4 regions of the Microbispora sp. NPDC088329 genome follow, and region 2 is predicted to be linked to each of the others. Evidence: riboswitches for the same ligand, from Rfam matches in the RefSeq annotation. Region 2 holds a riboswitch; each other region holds the start of a gene.
What was found. A riboswitch is a leader RNA that binds a small molecule or an ion and turns the genes downstream of it on or off. The one in region 2 is predicted to bind cobalamin.
Positions count from the first base shown of each region.

Region 1: another riboswitch for cobalamin. It lies ahead of AB0O28_RS09845 (CbtB domain-containing protein); the one in region 2 lies ahead of AB0O28_RS30900 (ABC transporter substrate-binding protein).
Region 3: another riboswitch for cobalamin. It lies ahead of AB0O28_RS09780 (cobyric acid synthase); the one in region 2 lies ahead of AB0O28_RS30900 (ABC transporter substrate-binding protein).
Region 4: another riboswitch for cobalamin. It lies ahead of cobN (cobaltochelatase subunit CobN); the one in region 2 lies ahead of AB0O28_RS30900 (ABC transporter substrate-binding protein).

Region 1 covers NZ_JBFBIP010000003.1:527,289-530,489, reverse strand. The annotation lists gene AB0O28_RS09855 (NAD-dependent protein deacetylase) at 1-312, shown strand, start outside; gene AB0O28_RS09850 (CbtA family protein) at 323-1,078, opposite strand; gene AB0O28_RS09845 (CbtB domain-containing protein) at 1,089-1,301, opposite strand; cobalamin riboswitch at 1,329-1,534, opposite strand; gene cobF (precorrin-6A synthase (deacetylating)) at 1,559-2,317, shown strand; gene cbiE (precorrin-6y C5,15-methyltransferase (decarboxylating) subunit CbiE) at 2,314-3,201, shown strand, end outside.
Region 2 covers NZ_JBFBIP010000021.1:44,806-48,006, reverse strand. The annotation lists gene AB0O28_RS30905 (hypothetical protein) at 1-1,710, shown strand, start outside; cobalamin riboswitch at 1,890-2,026, shown strand; gene AB0O28_RS30900 (ABC transporter substrate-binding protein) at 2,104-3,066, shown strand; gene AB0O28_RS30895 (iron ABC transporter permease) at 3,074-3,201, shown strand, end outside.
Region 3 covers NZ_JBFBIP010000003.1:510,724-513,924, reverse strand. The annotation lists gene AB0O28_RS09785 (histidine phosphatase family protein) at 1-205, opposite strand, end outside; gene AB0O28_RS09780 (cobyric acid synthase) at 199-1,722, opposite strand; cobalamin riboswitch at 1,775-1,899, opposite strand; gene AB0O28_RS09775 (serine/threonine-protein kinase) at 1,962-3,201, opposite strand, start outside.
Region 4 covers NZ_JBFBIP010000003.1:520,414-523,614, reverse strand. The annotation lists gene AB0O28_RS09815 (precorrin-8X methylmutase) at 1-292, opposite strand, end outside; gene cobG (precorrin-3B synthase) at 323-1,495, opposite strand; cobalamin riboswitch at 1,568-1,690, shown strand; gene cobN (cobaltochelatase subunit CobN) at 1,744-3,201, shown strand, end outside.

The sequences.
Region 1 (3,201 bases), on a different contig from region 2:
ACGTTCCGCACGGTGGACTGCGAGGGCTGCGGCGGCGTGCTCAAACCCGACGTGGTGTTCTTCGGCGAGAACGTGCCGCCGTCACGGGTCGAGGAGTGCTACGCGCTGACCGAGCGGGCCGGTCTGCTGCTCGTCCTGGGATCCTCGTTGACCGTCATGTCCGGATACCGGTTCGTCCGGCGCGCCGCCGCCCGCTCGATCCCCGTCGCGATAATCAATCAGGGGCCGACCCGGGGCGACGGCGAGGCGCTGATGACCTTCGACGCCCCCCTCGGACCGGCCCTCACCTCTCTCCTGGAGGCCCTCCGCTAGTTGAGAGGAGTCAGGCTGTTCCGGCCGGACGCAGTCGTGCCTCGGCACGGACGCCCTGACGCAGGGAACGCTCGGTGAGGCCGCCGAACAGCAGTCCGATGGCGGCCCACAGGGCGAACTGGACGCCGAACGACGACACCCTGAACCACCAGAGGGTGTCGGCGGGGAAGTCGCCGGACACCTCGTTGATCGAAGGCAGCAGGGCGTACGAGACGCCCACGAGGACGGCGTAGACGACGATGCCCGCGAGGGTCGCGTTCCAGCCGCCCAGCCGGGGCGACAGGGCGCGGCCCGCGTACGTCGCGACCGCGGCGGCCAGCAGCGCGACCAGGATCATCGTGAAGTACAGCGCGGTTCTGCGGCCGATGGTGTCGGGGTTGCCGACGGCCGGGGGATTGGGCGGGTACTTCAGGATGGGGGTCACGTACACGACGACGAATCCGGCGGCCGCGACGACGAGGGCCGTGGCGCGGGCGCCGAGGGCGCCGAGGCGTCCGTGGGCCACGGCGTACGCGATGGAGAAGAAGCCGCCGAGTGCGGCGCCGTAGACGAGCAGGGCGGTCAGGAGGCCGGCGGTCTCCTGGACGGTCCGGCTGACGAGTTCGTGTTCGTGTGCCTCCCCTGTCGCGGCGGCCTTGGCCTCCTCGAGCGAGATGGCGGCGGCGACTTGGGGTTCGCCGGCGAACCAGGCCACGACGTACGCGAGCAGCGCGGCCACGAGGCCGACGAGCATGCCGCGCACCAGCAGGGAGCGCATGGTGGGCATCCGGCGGGCCTCAGTGGCAGGGGAAGCCGAGGAGGTGGCGGCCGTCGTGCACGAACTCGTGCACGGTGTGCCCGCTGATGAGGTGGGTGGCGCCCTGCTCCGCGCCGACGAAGTAGATCAGGATGAGCCCGACCACGGCGGCGAAGACCGCCCAGGGCAGGATCTCGCGCACGGGGATGGTGACCGGCAGGGGCCGGGATACGGGAATGGCCGGCTGAGCCATGATTTCTCCTCACGGGGTGCCTCGCCCCGGTGATGGAGGACAACGGGTCAGTGTCCTGACTCCCGGGTCATCGTGTCGCCCGACCTTCCAGCCGTCTCGGCCGTGGTCACAAGCGGGGGACACTCCCCGGTCACAGTGGCGGGACCGTCCTGGATTCGCACCAGGTTCCTGCACACCGTCGCCTCTGTCTGTAATTGTCCCCTAGAGCGTGCACCGTCTGCAAAAGTACGTCAAGCCGTGGTCCATACTCGTGACCTATGAAGCGCGTCCTCATCATCGGCATCGGCGCCGGGGACCCAGCCCACCTCACCTTCCAGGCCGCCGCGGCGATCGCCTCGGCGGACGTGTTCTTCCTGCTCGACAAGGGTGCGGAGAAGGACGGCTTGGTGCGGCTGCGGCGCGAGCTGATCGCGGCCCACGCGCGGGAGCCGTATCGGGTGGTGGAGGCACGCGACCCGGAACGCGACCGGACGAGCGGCGCCTACGTGGAGGCGGTGGCCGACTGGCGGGCCCGCCGGGCGGAGGTCTACGCGCGGCTCATCGCCGACGAGGTGCCCGAGGACGGCGTGGGCGCGTTCCTCGTCTGGGGCGATCCCGCCCTCTACGACAGCACGATCGCCATCGTCGAGGACGTCCTGGCCAGGGGCGGAGAGCCGTTCGACTACGAGGTGATCCCGGGGATCAGCAGCGTGTCGGCGCTGGCCGCGCGGCACCGCGTCAGCCTGACCAGGGTCGCGAGGCCCCTGCACATCACGACCGGCCGCCGCCTGCCCGCCGACGTCGAGGCCGCCGACGACATCGTGGTGATGCTCGACGCGGGATGCGCGTTCGCCGACCTGCCGCAGGCCGCCGACGCGGACGTCTACTGGGGCGCCTACGTCGGGACCGAGGACGAGATCCTCCTGGCCGGGCCGGTGCGCGAGGTCGCCGGCGAGATCCGGCGGCGCAGGGCGGAGGCGCGCGCGGCGCACGGCTGGGTCATGGACACCTACCTGCTCAGGAAACCCGCTCGATGAGGCCGGTGTCGGTCGTCGGGATCGGCGCGGACGGCTGGGCCGGCCTCACCGACGCCGCGCGCGCCGAGCTGACCGCCGCGGACGTCGTGGTCGGGTCGGCCAGGCAGCTCGCGCTGTTGCCCGCGTCGGTGGCCCCCGAGCGGGTGCCGTACCCGTCGCCGCTGGTCGCGGGGTTGCCGGGGCTGTTCGACGCGCACGCGGGACGCGCGGTCGTGGTGCTGGCGAGCGGCGATCCCATGTTCTTCGGGATCGGCGCGACGCTGGCCCGGCTGCTCGGGCCCGAGCGGCTGCGCGTGCTGCCGCACGTGTCGTCGGTGACGCTGGCCTGCGCGCGGCTCGGCTGGCCTGCAGAGGGCGTCGAGACCGTCAGCCTGGTCGGGCGTCCGCTCGCCACGCTGACCGCCGCGCTCGCGCCGGGCCGCCGCGTCCTCGTCCTCAGCGCGGACGCGGGCACGCCCGCGCGGGTCGCCGCCCTGCTGACCGAGCGGGGATACGGGGCGAGCCGCGTGACCGTCCTCGGCGATCTCGGCGCGGCGACCGAGTCGCGCCATGACGGCACGGCCGCCGACTGGACGGGCGCCGGCCGGCCGGGCGCCGAGCCGATGCCGGCCCTGAACATCGTGGCCGTGACCTGTGCCGACGTCCCTGACACCGTGCCACTGGGGAGGGCTTGCGGGCTTCCGGACGACGCGTACGAGTCGGACGGGCAGCTGACCAAGCAGGAGGTGCGCGCGGTCACCCTGGCCAAGCTGGCGCCCCTGCCGGGCGAACTGCTGTGGGACGTGGGGGCGGGTTCGGGGAGCGTGGCCGTCGAGTGGCTGCGCGCCCACCCCTCGTGCCGGGCCGTCGCCGTCGAGCGCGACCCCGTGCGGGCGGACCGCGTC
Region 2 (3,201 bases):
ACGGGATCGATCGTCGCGGCGGAGATCCTGGGGGTGCTGCTCGTCCTCCTGGCGCTCCCGGCCGTACTCGCCTGGACGGCGCTGCCCGACCGGATTCCCCCGCTGACGACGGCGTACCGTCTGGCGGCCTACGACTACTGGTGGACGATCCGGACGATCGTGGTGGCCTTCGCCGCCGTTCCTGGCCTGGCACAGCTCGGTCTGCACCTCCTCTGCGCGGCGCTCCCCGTCCCGACCGGCGTGCAGATCGGCGACGCCCTGCGGATGACGGCGGCCATCCTGCTGTTGCCGTTCCAGGCCGCGGTGCTCGGCTGCTGCTACGCGCGGCTCCATCGGAAGAATCAGGCGCGCTGGGGAGCCCTGGCGATCCGGAGGGACAGGGATGGGCGCGGGCGGTCCGCGACCGCGACCGGCGGCGCACCCGGCGGGCGGCGCACCCGCTGGTGGCCGGTCGGGCTGGTGCTTCTGCCCGGCCTGCTGTACGGCGGCTACGCGGTGGCCGGTCCGCTCACCGGCGTGACCGACAACGAGATCGCGGGCGAGGACCCCGGTTCGGGTTCCGGCAAGGGCGGCCCGGGACCGGTTCAGATCGTCTTCGGCCCTCGCGGGTTTCCGATCGTCATCCGCGACCGGGGGTTCCAGGAGGTGACGTTCTGCGGCGACGGCACCTGCGGCACGCAGACCACCGTCATCCTGGACGTCTTCTTCGAGGAGCAGTCCGGGGCGGCGGTCACCCCCGACGGCTCGGTGGTGTTCGCGGGCTGGGTGAGGGAGCCCGATGAGGTCGAACGGCGGCGGGAGCTCCAGCTGTTCTCCTGCCGGCCCGACGGCTGCACGTGGCGTCCCGGCCCGCCGTTGAGGACGGCGCCCGGCGACGTGCTCCGGCTGGACGTGGCCCCGGTGAACGCCACCGCGGTCGCGACGCGGGGCGGCATCGCCGTCGCCTCGATCACCCCCGTCTCCGCGGACCGGTACCCGACTCCCGCGCGCGTGACGCTCACGCGGTGCCCGGACCTCGCCTGCGTCCACCCCCGGACGATCACGGTGGGAGACCTCACCGTCGCGGGCGACGTCATGAACCACAAGCCCCGCGCCCTCGCCGTCGCGGCGTCTCCGGACGGGCGCCCGGTGATCGCATACGCGGACCTGATCACGGGGAAGGCCACCATCGCGATCTGCGACACCGTGGCATGCGGGCACCCGGCCCTTCGCGCGTTCGACATGTCCGACAGGTCCTCGCCACGGTACGACCCCCGGAGGTCCTTCGACGATCTGCGGCTCCAGGTCGCCGTCAGGCCGGACGGCAGACCGGTGATCGTCCACAACGGCGGCGGCACCGGGGACACGACGATCATGATCTGCCGCGATCCGTCCTGCTCCGGGACCCCGCGGACGGTGTCGGCCTCCGAGCTGGTCACGCGGAGCGCCCCCGGCCTGGCCCTGGATCCGGCCGGCCGTCCCGTTCTGGCCGGATACGACGCGGCCGACCCGCCGGTAGCCGTCCTGTCCTGCCGCGACGACGACTGCGTGGGGAGAGACGTCACCCACCTGGTTCCCACGTCCCACGTGGGCGAGGTGGACGTCGCCATCGGTCCCGACCGACGCGCGCGCATCGTCTGGTACGGCACGATCGATGGCAGGAGAACCCCGACCTATCACGTCCTCACCTGCGCCGACGCCTGGTGCGGCCGGCGGCCGCCGCCGTCCTGACGAGCGGCCGCCGCCGGTGGGGGCGGCGGGCTCGCCGTGGCGGTCCTGGCCGTCCGGATGCCCAGGACGGTGCTTGTCGCATTGCAGCCGGCAGGGCTGTGCCGGTCGTAGCCCAGGTGTGCGGCCGTCTCGCGACGTGCCTGCTGGGCGGAGCCCGGGGGCGGGGCGGGGGTGGACGCCATGTGAGGGATTGGTACCGTTGCGTCCGACGCGCGCCACGCAGCGAAGTCCGGTGAGAACCCGGCGCTGTCCCGCAACTGTGGTTCCCCGCCCCCGGGGACGAGCCAGGTCGCCTGCGCTGCGCGCCGACGCCATCGACCCTCGTGGAAAAGGGTGATCCGTCGCTTCCAGCGGGTCCCTCGATTCCCGGCATTCCCCCTGATGGAGGACCTCGTGAGGCCCGTACGCACGGCCGTCGCGGGTGTGGTGCTGGGCGTGCTCGCTCTGGCCGGTTGCGGCCAGACCGACGGCGCCGCCACGTCCGCGACCCCCACCCCCGCCGCCACGGACAGCACCCCGGACAGCGGGGGACAGGGCGCCTTCCCCGTCACCATCCAGGCGGGCAACGGCGCGGTGACGATCGAGAAGAAGCCCGAGCACATCGTGTCGCTGTCCCCGACGGCCACCGAGATCCTGTTCGCGATCGGTGCGGGCGCGCAGGTGACGGCGGCGGACGACCAGTCGAACTACCCGCCCGAGGCGCCCAAGACGTCGCTGTCGGGGTTCAAGCCCAACGTCGAGGCGATCGTCGCCGCCAAGCCCGACCTCGTCGTGCTCGCCAACGACCTGGAGGGCGTGGTCGCCGGGCTGGGCAAGGTCGGTGTGCCGGTGCTGCTCGAACCCGCCGCGACCAAGCTGGACGACACCTACGACCAGATCAGGGACCTCGGCGCGGCCACCGGCAACGCGGACAAGGCCGAGGAGGTGGCGAGCGGCGTCAAGCAGAAGATCGACGCGCTCGTCGCCGCGGCGCCCAAGGGCAAGGACCTGACGTATTACCACGAGCTGGACACCACGCCCTACGCGGCGACGTCGAGCACGTTCATCGGGCAGGTCTACAGCCTGTTCGGGCTGAAGAACATCGCCGACGAGGCGCCCGACGCGGCGGGCGGCTACCCCAAGCTGTCGGCGGAGTTCATCGCCAAGGCCGACCCCGGCCTGATCTTCCTCGGCGACACCAAGTGCTGCGGCCAGAACGCCGCCGCGCTGGCCAAGCGGCCTGGCTGGTCCGGCCTGTCCGCGCTGAAGAAGGGCCGCGTGGTGGAGCTGGACGACGACATCGCCTCCCGCTGGGGGCCCCGCGTCGCCGACCTCGCGCAGGCCGTCAGCGACGCCGTCCAGAAGGCGGCGAGCTGATCCTGTGGTGACGCGGACCCCCGCGGCACGGCCACGAGGCCGGGCGCTGCTCGTCGCGTCCGCCGTGCTGGTGGCCAGTCTCGCCGTCGGCGTGATGGCGGGCGCGGCGGGCCTGTCGCCCCGCGCGATCGCGCT
Region 3 (3,201 bases), on a different contig from region 2:
CGGACGCGGCCCGCGCGGTCGCCACGGCCGCGGGCCAGGGCGCGGCGAAGACCACCGCGTCATCGGGGAGGGCCGGGTCGGTGCGGGCCAGATCGGTGCGGCGCAGGGCGGCGGCCTGCGCCAGCCCCGACGGATCGGCGTCCTCGGGGGCGGGGAAACAGGCGCGGCGTGTGCCGGGCGTTCCCGCCTGGCGAATGATCAACATGGGCCGTTCGCGCCGTTCGCGCCGGGCGGCAGGGCCCGCAGGCCCGGCGTGGGTCCGCTTCCGATGAGCGAGAGCAGCCCGCCGGTGTCGACGTTCCGCTCGACCAGGTCCCCGAGCGCGTCCAGCCGCGCCTCCCGCAGCCCCGCGAACGACAGCGACGGATCGCCCCGGAACTCCCGCCCGGCCGCCCTCGCCACCTCCCCGAGGAAGGCTCGCCGGAACCCGTCGTTCTCCAGCGCGCCGTGCCAGGTCGTGCCCCACACGTTTCCGGCGCGGCACCCGTCGAGGAACGGCTCACCCCCGTCGTGGGTGACGACCCCGTGATGGATCTCGTACGCGCGTACCGGATGCCCGTAGCCCTCGCCGACCGGCCGCCCGAGGGTCTTCTCCCTCGCGAACGCGACGTCGGCGGGGAGCAGCCCCAGGCCGGGCACCGTGCCGGCGCCGGACTCCACGTGGTCGGTGATGGTGCGGGCGAGCATCTGGTAACCGCCGCAGATCCCGAGCACCGGACCCGTCCTGCGGACGACGAGGTCGGCGATGCCGGTCGCGCGCAGCCAGGCCAGATCGTCCACCGTGGCCCGCGAACCCGGCAGGATCAGCAGGTCGGCGTCGGCGCAGGCGGCGGGTGAGGTGACGAAGCCGACCGTGACCCCCGGCTCGGCGGCCAGCGCGTCCACATCGGTGAAGTTGGAGATGCGTGGATACCGCACGACGGCCACCCGCAACGCGCCGTCAGCCGCGGCGCTCCCCGTGTTCCCCGTGTTTCCTCCCGGCCGGTTGTCGAGCGACAGCGAGTCCTCGACGTCCATCCACAGCCCGTCGAGCCACGGCACGACCCCGTAGACCCGGCGCCCGGTCAGCCCTTCGATCATGTCCAGCCCCGGCGCGAGCAGCTCCCGCGCGCCCCGGAACTTGTTCACGATAAATCCGGAAATATGCGCCTGATCGGCGGCGTCGAGCAGGGCGACCGTGCCGTACAGGTGCGCGAAGACGCCGCCGCGGTCGATGTCGCCCACGATGATCACGGGCAGCCCGACGGCCCTGGCCAGCCCCATGTTCGCGATGTCCCCCGCCCGGAGGTTGATCTCCGCCGGGGAGCCCGCCCCCTCGCAGATCACCACGTCGAACTCGTCGGCCAGCCGCCGGTACGACTCCACGGCGATCGCGCGCAGTTCGTCGCGATGCGCGCGGTATTCCAGCGCGTCCACGTCCGCGACCGGCCGTCCGCGCACGACGACCTGGCTACGGCGGTCGCTGCCCGGCTTGAGCAGGATCGGGTTCATGTCGGCCGTCGGCTCCAGCCCGCAGGCGGCCGCCTGCACGGCCTGGGCCCGCCCGATCTCCGCGCCGTCAGCCGTGACGTAGGAGTTCAGCGACATGTTCTGCGCCTTGAACGGCGCGACCCGTACGCCGCGGCGGGCCAGCCACCGGCACAGACCGGCCACCAGCACGCTCTTCCCGGCATCGGAGGTGGTGCCCGCGACCAGCAGGCCGCCGCCGGGCGCCCCGGCCATGGGATGTCCCCCCTGGGGGTGTCCGCGCCCCCGGTAGAAGGTCCGACGGCCGGAGTATCCTGGCTCCCGGATCCGCGCTTTCCCTCAGCCTTCCCGCCCGTGCGGGGCAGTGGCGTGGGTGAGGGTCGCTCCCCGGTGACAGTGGCGGGACCGCGCCGGATTCACACCGGCTTCCTCCGCGTCCGTCGCTTGCGGTGGTCAACATACACCTTCATGCCGGACGTTCCGCAAGTGTGCCGCTATGTGCGTTTCAACGTGGCGATCATGTAGAACGGCTCGTTCTTCGTGACCTCGTTCTCGCCGTGCCCGTTGTAGTCGAAGGTCATCGTCCCGTTGTCGTGGACGGTGAGGTAGATCGTGCCGTTGCGCACGCAGTTGCCCCGCATCGACACCCGCTTCAGGCGCACAGTGGTCCCGCTGACCACCTGGAGTCTGGACCTGCCTACGCACCGGTAGTCGACGAACTGCTCGGTGACGGTGTCGCCGCCCTTCGGCACGGTCAGCACGAGCGTGTCGTACGCGCCGGGCTCGTAGTCCACCCTGCCGCGCCACACGCCCGCGAAGCGTGCCGTGAAGCGCAGGGGCACGCGCGCGGTGGGCGCCGGACCGGGCCCCGAACCGAACGTCGGACTCGGCGCCGGAGCCGGCGTCCGCGTGGGTGTCCCCGCGAGTGTCCCCGTGAGTGAGGTGGCGGGCGAGGGGGCCGGAGTGACGGCGGCCGCAATGTGCCGCGCGACACCGTCGCCGTCACGGCCGCCGTCACGGTCGCCGTCACCGCCGGCGACGCCTCCGGACGGGAGCACGGACAGCAGCACGGCCCCCGTCGTCGCGGCCGCGAGCGTGACCGCCGCCCCCGCGAGCAGCCCACGGCGGCGGCCGGAGCCCCGCCGTGAGGGCACGGTGTCCTGTTCCGGAGAAACGGGACGCCCCGCGGCGGCGAGCAGGCCCGGAACGTCCCCGGCGGTCCCCTCCGGCGCCGCGGCGAGCAGCCGCATCGTGATGTCGAGGATGCCCGGGCGCTGTGCGGGGTCCTTGCGCAGGGCCAGCGCGACGATGGAGCGCAACGGCTCCTCCAGGTCGCCGAGGTCGGGCTCCTGGGTGAGCACGCGGTTCAGCACGGCGGGCAGCGCGTCGCCGCCGAACGGCGGCCTGCCGGTGGCGGCGAACACCATCACGCCGCCCCACGCGAACACGTCCCAGGCGGGCGCGGGCGGCTCGCCGGCGATCTGCTCGGGCGCCATGTAGGCGGGCGTGCCGAGGGCGCCACCGGTCGTCGTGGTCGCGTCGAGACGGCGTGCGACCCCGAAGTCGACGACCCTCGGACCGTCGGGCCCCAGCAGCACGTTGGCGGGCTTGAAGTCGCGGTGGACGATCCCGGCCTGGTGCACGGCGGCGAGTGCGGTCGCGGTCGCGACGGCCAGCCGGTGCAGGGCGGGCCCGGACCGCCGTCCCGCCCGCTGCAGCGTGGGGCCCTCCACG
Region 4 (3,201 bases), on a different contig from region 2:
AGACGATCTCGTTGCCGGCCGGCAGGCGTTTCCTGGTGACGCCGGAGGCGACCATCTGCGCGTCGCACAGTACGGGCGCGCCCGCCAGCAGCGCGGCGCGCGCCTTCGCGACCACGCCGGGGGAGTAGCCGAGGTCGGCGACCAGGTCGGTCATGCCGCAGGCGTGGATCATGCGGACCGCGACCCTGGCCAGGTCGCCGGGCAGGCCCGTCAGGTCGGCCTCGGCCCTGATGGTCGCGAACGACCGCCGGTAGATCTCCGCTCCGTCGCGGACGTAGTCGTGCTCGGGCACGGACACCCCTGTTCGTTCGATGGTGTTCGTTCAGTGGCTCACGCGGTAGCCGCCGGGCGTGGCGACCACGTCGGTGACCCGCCCGCGCGGGCGCCCGCAACGACGTTCGCAGCCCGCCCAGTGGATCGGCCCGTCCGGCAGCTCGGGCGTGCCGGTCTCCGCCCAGCGCGCCGCGTCCGCCCGTACGTCGGCCAGCGCCTTCGCGCAACCGGGCCGCCCGGTGCAGGCCGACAGTCTGGCGTACGGCGAGGCCGGGTCGATCACCAGCCCCGCCTCGACGAGCGAATCGGCCACCGGCCCGACCGTCCCGGGCGCCAGGTCGGGCAGCACGACCGTACGCCACGGCGTCAGCCGCACCTCGGCGGGGGTCAGGCCGGCGAGAAGGTCCGCTTGTGCGGGGGTGAGCCTGCCGAGCGGCACGATCACGTCGACCGCGACCCGCCCGTCCGCCTGGGGAAACACCCCGCCCTTACGCGGCTCGGCGGCCGCCACGGTCACGGGCACGGCCACGGGCGCGGCGCCGGGAAGGCGGGCGGCGATCGTCGCGGGGCCGCCGGGGAGCTCGGCCACGCGCCAGGCGTCCCCGCGTACCGACTGGAACGCCTCGGCGGCGGCGAGGGCGACGGCGACGGCGTCGCCGGCGGTCACCGATCTGACCGGCTCGCCCGCGAGCAGGAGCGTCAGATCGCCGCCCAGGTGGTCGACAGGACGGCCGGGCCGCGCGGCGAGCGTCACGTCCGCGCCGAGCCCGAGGACGTCGCGGGTGCCGTCGTCGAGCGCGAACAGGAACCGGCCGGGCAGGCCGGCCAGCGCCGGACGCCCGCACAGGTCCGCGTCCAGCGCCGTCACCAACGGCCGGACGTCGAGGACGCCCGTGGCCGACCGGCCGCTGAGGGGCGAGGCGACGATGTTGCGCACGCGTTCGTGGGTCGCCGACGGCAGCAGCCCGGCGGCGGCCATCCGCGCGGCGAACGCCGCCGGGTCCGCCAGCCCTCGCACCTGGACGTTGGCGCGTGACGTGAGCTCGATGACCCCGTTGCCCAGCTCCCCGGCGCAGGCGGCCAGCTCGCGCAGCGCGTCGGTGGTCAGGGCGCCGCCGGGCACGCGGACGCGGGCCAGCGCCCCGTCCGCGGCGACGTGCACCTGGAGCGCGCCGGGGCAGGCGTCCCGAGCCGCGCGTCCGGAAAAGCCACCTATGACCACAGGCAGGATGCTAACGCCAGTTTTTCGATAGGGCCTCCGTCCCGTAAGGTCGGCGATGAACGATGGCAAGCGGAGGAAGCCGGTGTGAATCCGGCGCGGTCCCGCCACTGTGACCGGGGAGCGAACCCCACCACACGGCCACTGTCGCAAGACGGGAAGGCCGGGGTGAGCGTCGATCCGGGAGCCAGGAGACTCCTGCCGTCGTGCCGCCACGACCCGGGGCGAGGACCCCGAGGGAGGACCCTGCCATGCGCACGGACCAGCCACTCATCGTGCTGTTGTCCACGTCGGACACCGATCTGCTGAGCGCGCGCGCCAGCGGGGCGGCGTTCCGGCTGGGGAACCCGGCCCGGCTCGCCGTGGACGACCTGCCCGCGCTGGTCGAGGGGGCCGGCCTTGTGGTCGTCCGGCTGCTCGGCGGGCGGCGCGCCTGGGAGGACGGGCTGGACGCCCTGCTCGCGGGCCCGCGCCCGGTGGTCGTCCTCGGCGGCGAGCAGGCCCCGGACGCCGAGCTGATGGAGCTGTCCACGGTGAGCGGCGGGGTGAGCGGCGGCGTGTGCGCCGAGGCGCACGCCTATCTCGCGCACGGCGGCCCCGCGAACCTCGCCGAACTGCACGCGTTCCTGTCGGACACGGTCCTGCTGACCGGCCGCGGCTTCGCGGCCCCGGCCGCCACGCCGACCTGGGGCGTGCTCGAACGCGACGCCCGGCCCGGCGACGGCCCGGTGATCGGCGTGCTCTACTACCGGGCGCACCACATGGCGGGCAACACGGGCTTCGTCACCGCGCTGTGCGACGCGGTCGAGGACGCGGGCGGCCGGGCGCTGCCGGTCTTCTGCTCCTCGCTGCGCACCGCCGAGCCCGAGCTGCTCGACGTGCTGCGCCGCGCGGACGCCCTCGTCGTGACCGTGCTCGCGGCGGGCGGTTCGCGGCCCGCGACCGCGTCGGCGGGCGGGGACGACGCGGCCTGGGACGTCGGCGCGCTCGCCGGCCTCGACGTGCCCATCCTGCAGGGCCTGTGCCTGACGACCGGCCGCGCCGAGTGGGAGGACAACGACGACGGGCTGTCCCCGCTGGACGCCGCCTCGCAGGTCGCGATCCCGGAGTTCGACGGGCGGATCATCACGGTGCCGTTCTCGTTCAAGGAGATCGACGACGACGGCCTGACGGTCTACGTCGCCGACCCCGAGCGCGCGGCCCGGGTCGCGGGCATCGCCGTCCGGCACGGCCTGCTGCGGCACGTGCCCCCGCAGGACAAGAAGCTCGTCGTGATGCTGTCGGCGTACCCGACGAAGAACTCGCGGGTCGGCAACGCCGTCGGCCTGGACACCCCGGCCAGCACGGTCGGGCTGCTGGCCCGCCTGGCCGAGGAGGGCTACGACCTCGGCGACGGCTTCCCCGGGCAGGCGGAGCAGGACGGCGACGCCCTGATCCACGCGCTCATCGCCGCGGGCGGCCAGGACCAGGACTGGCTCACCGAGGAGCAGCTCGCGGCCAACCCCGTGCGGATCCCCGCCGAGACCTACCGCGCCTGGTACGACACCCTGCCCGAGGACCTGCGCGCCGGCGTGGAACGCCACTGGGGCGCCCCGCCCGGCGAGCTGTTCGTCCACGACGGCGACATCGTGCTCGCGGCGCTGCGCAGCGGGAACGTCGTGGTGATGGTGCAGCCCCCGCGCGGCTTCGGGGAGAACCCCATCGCGATC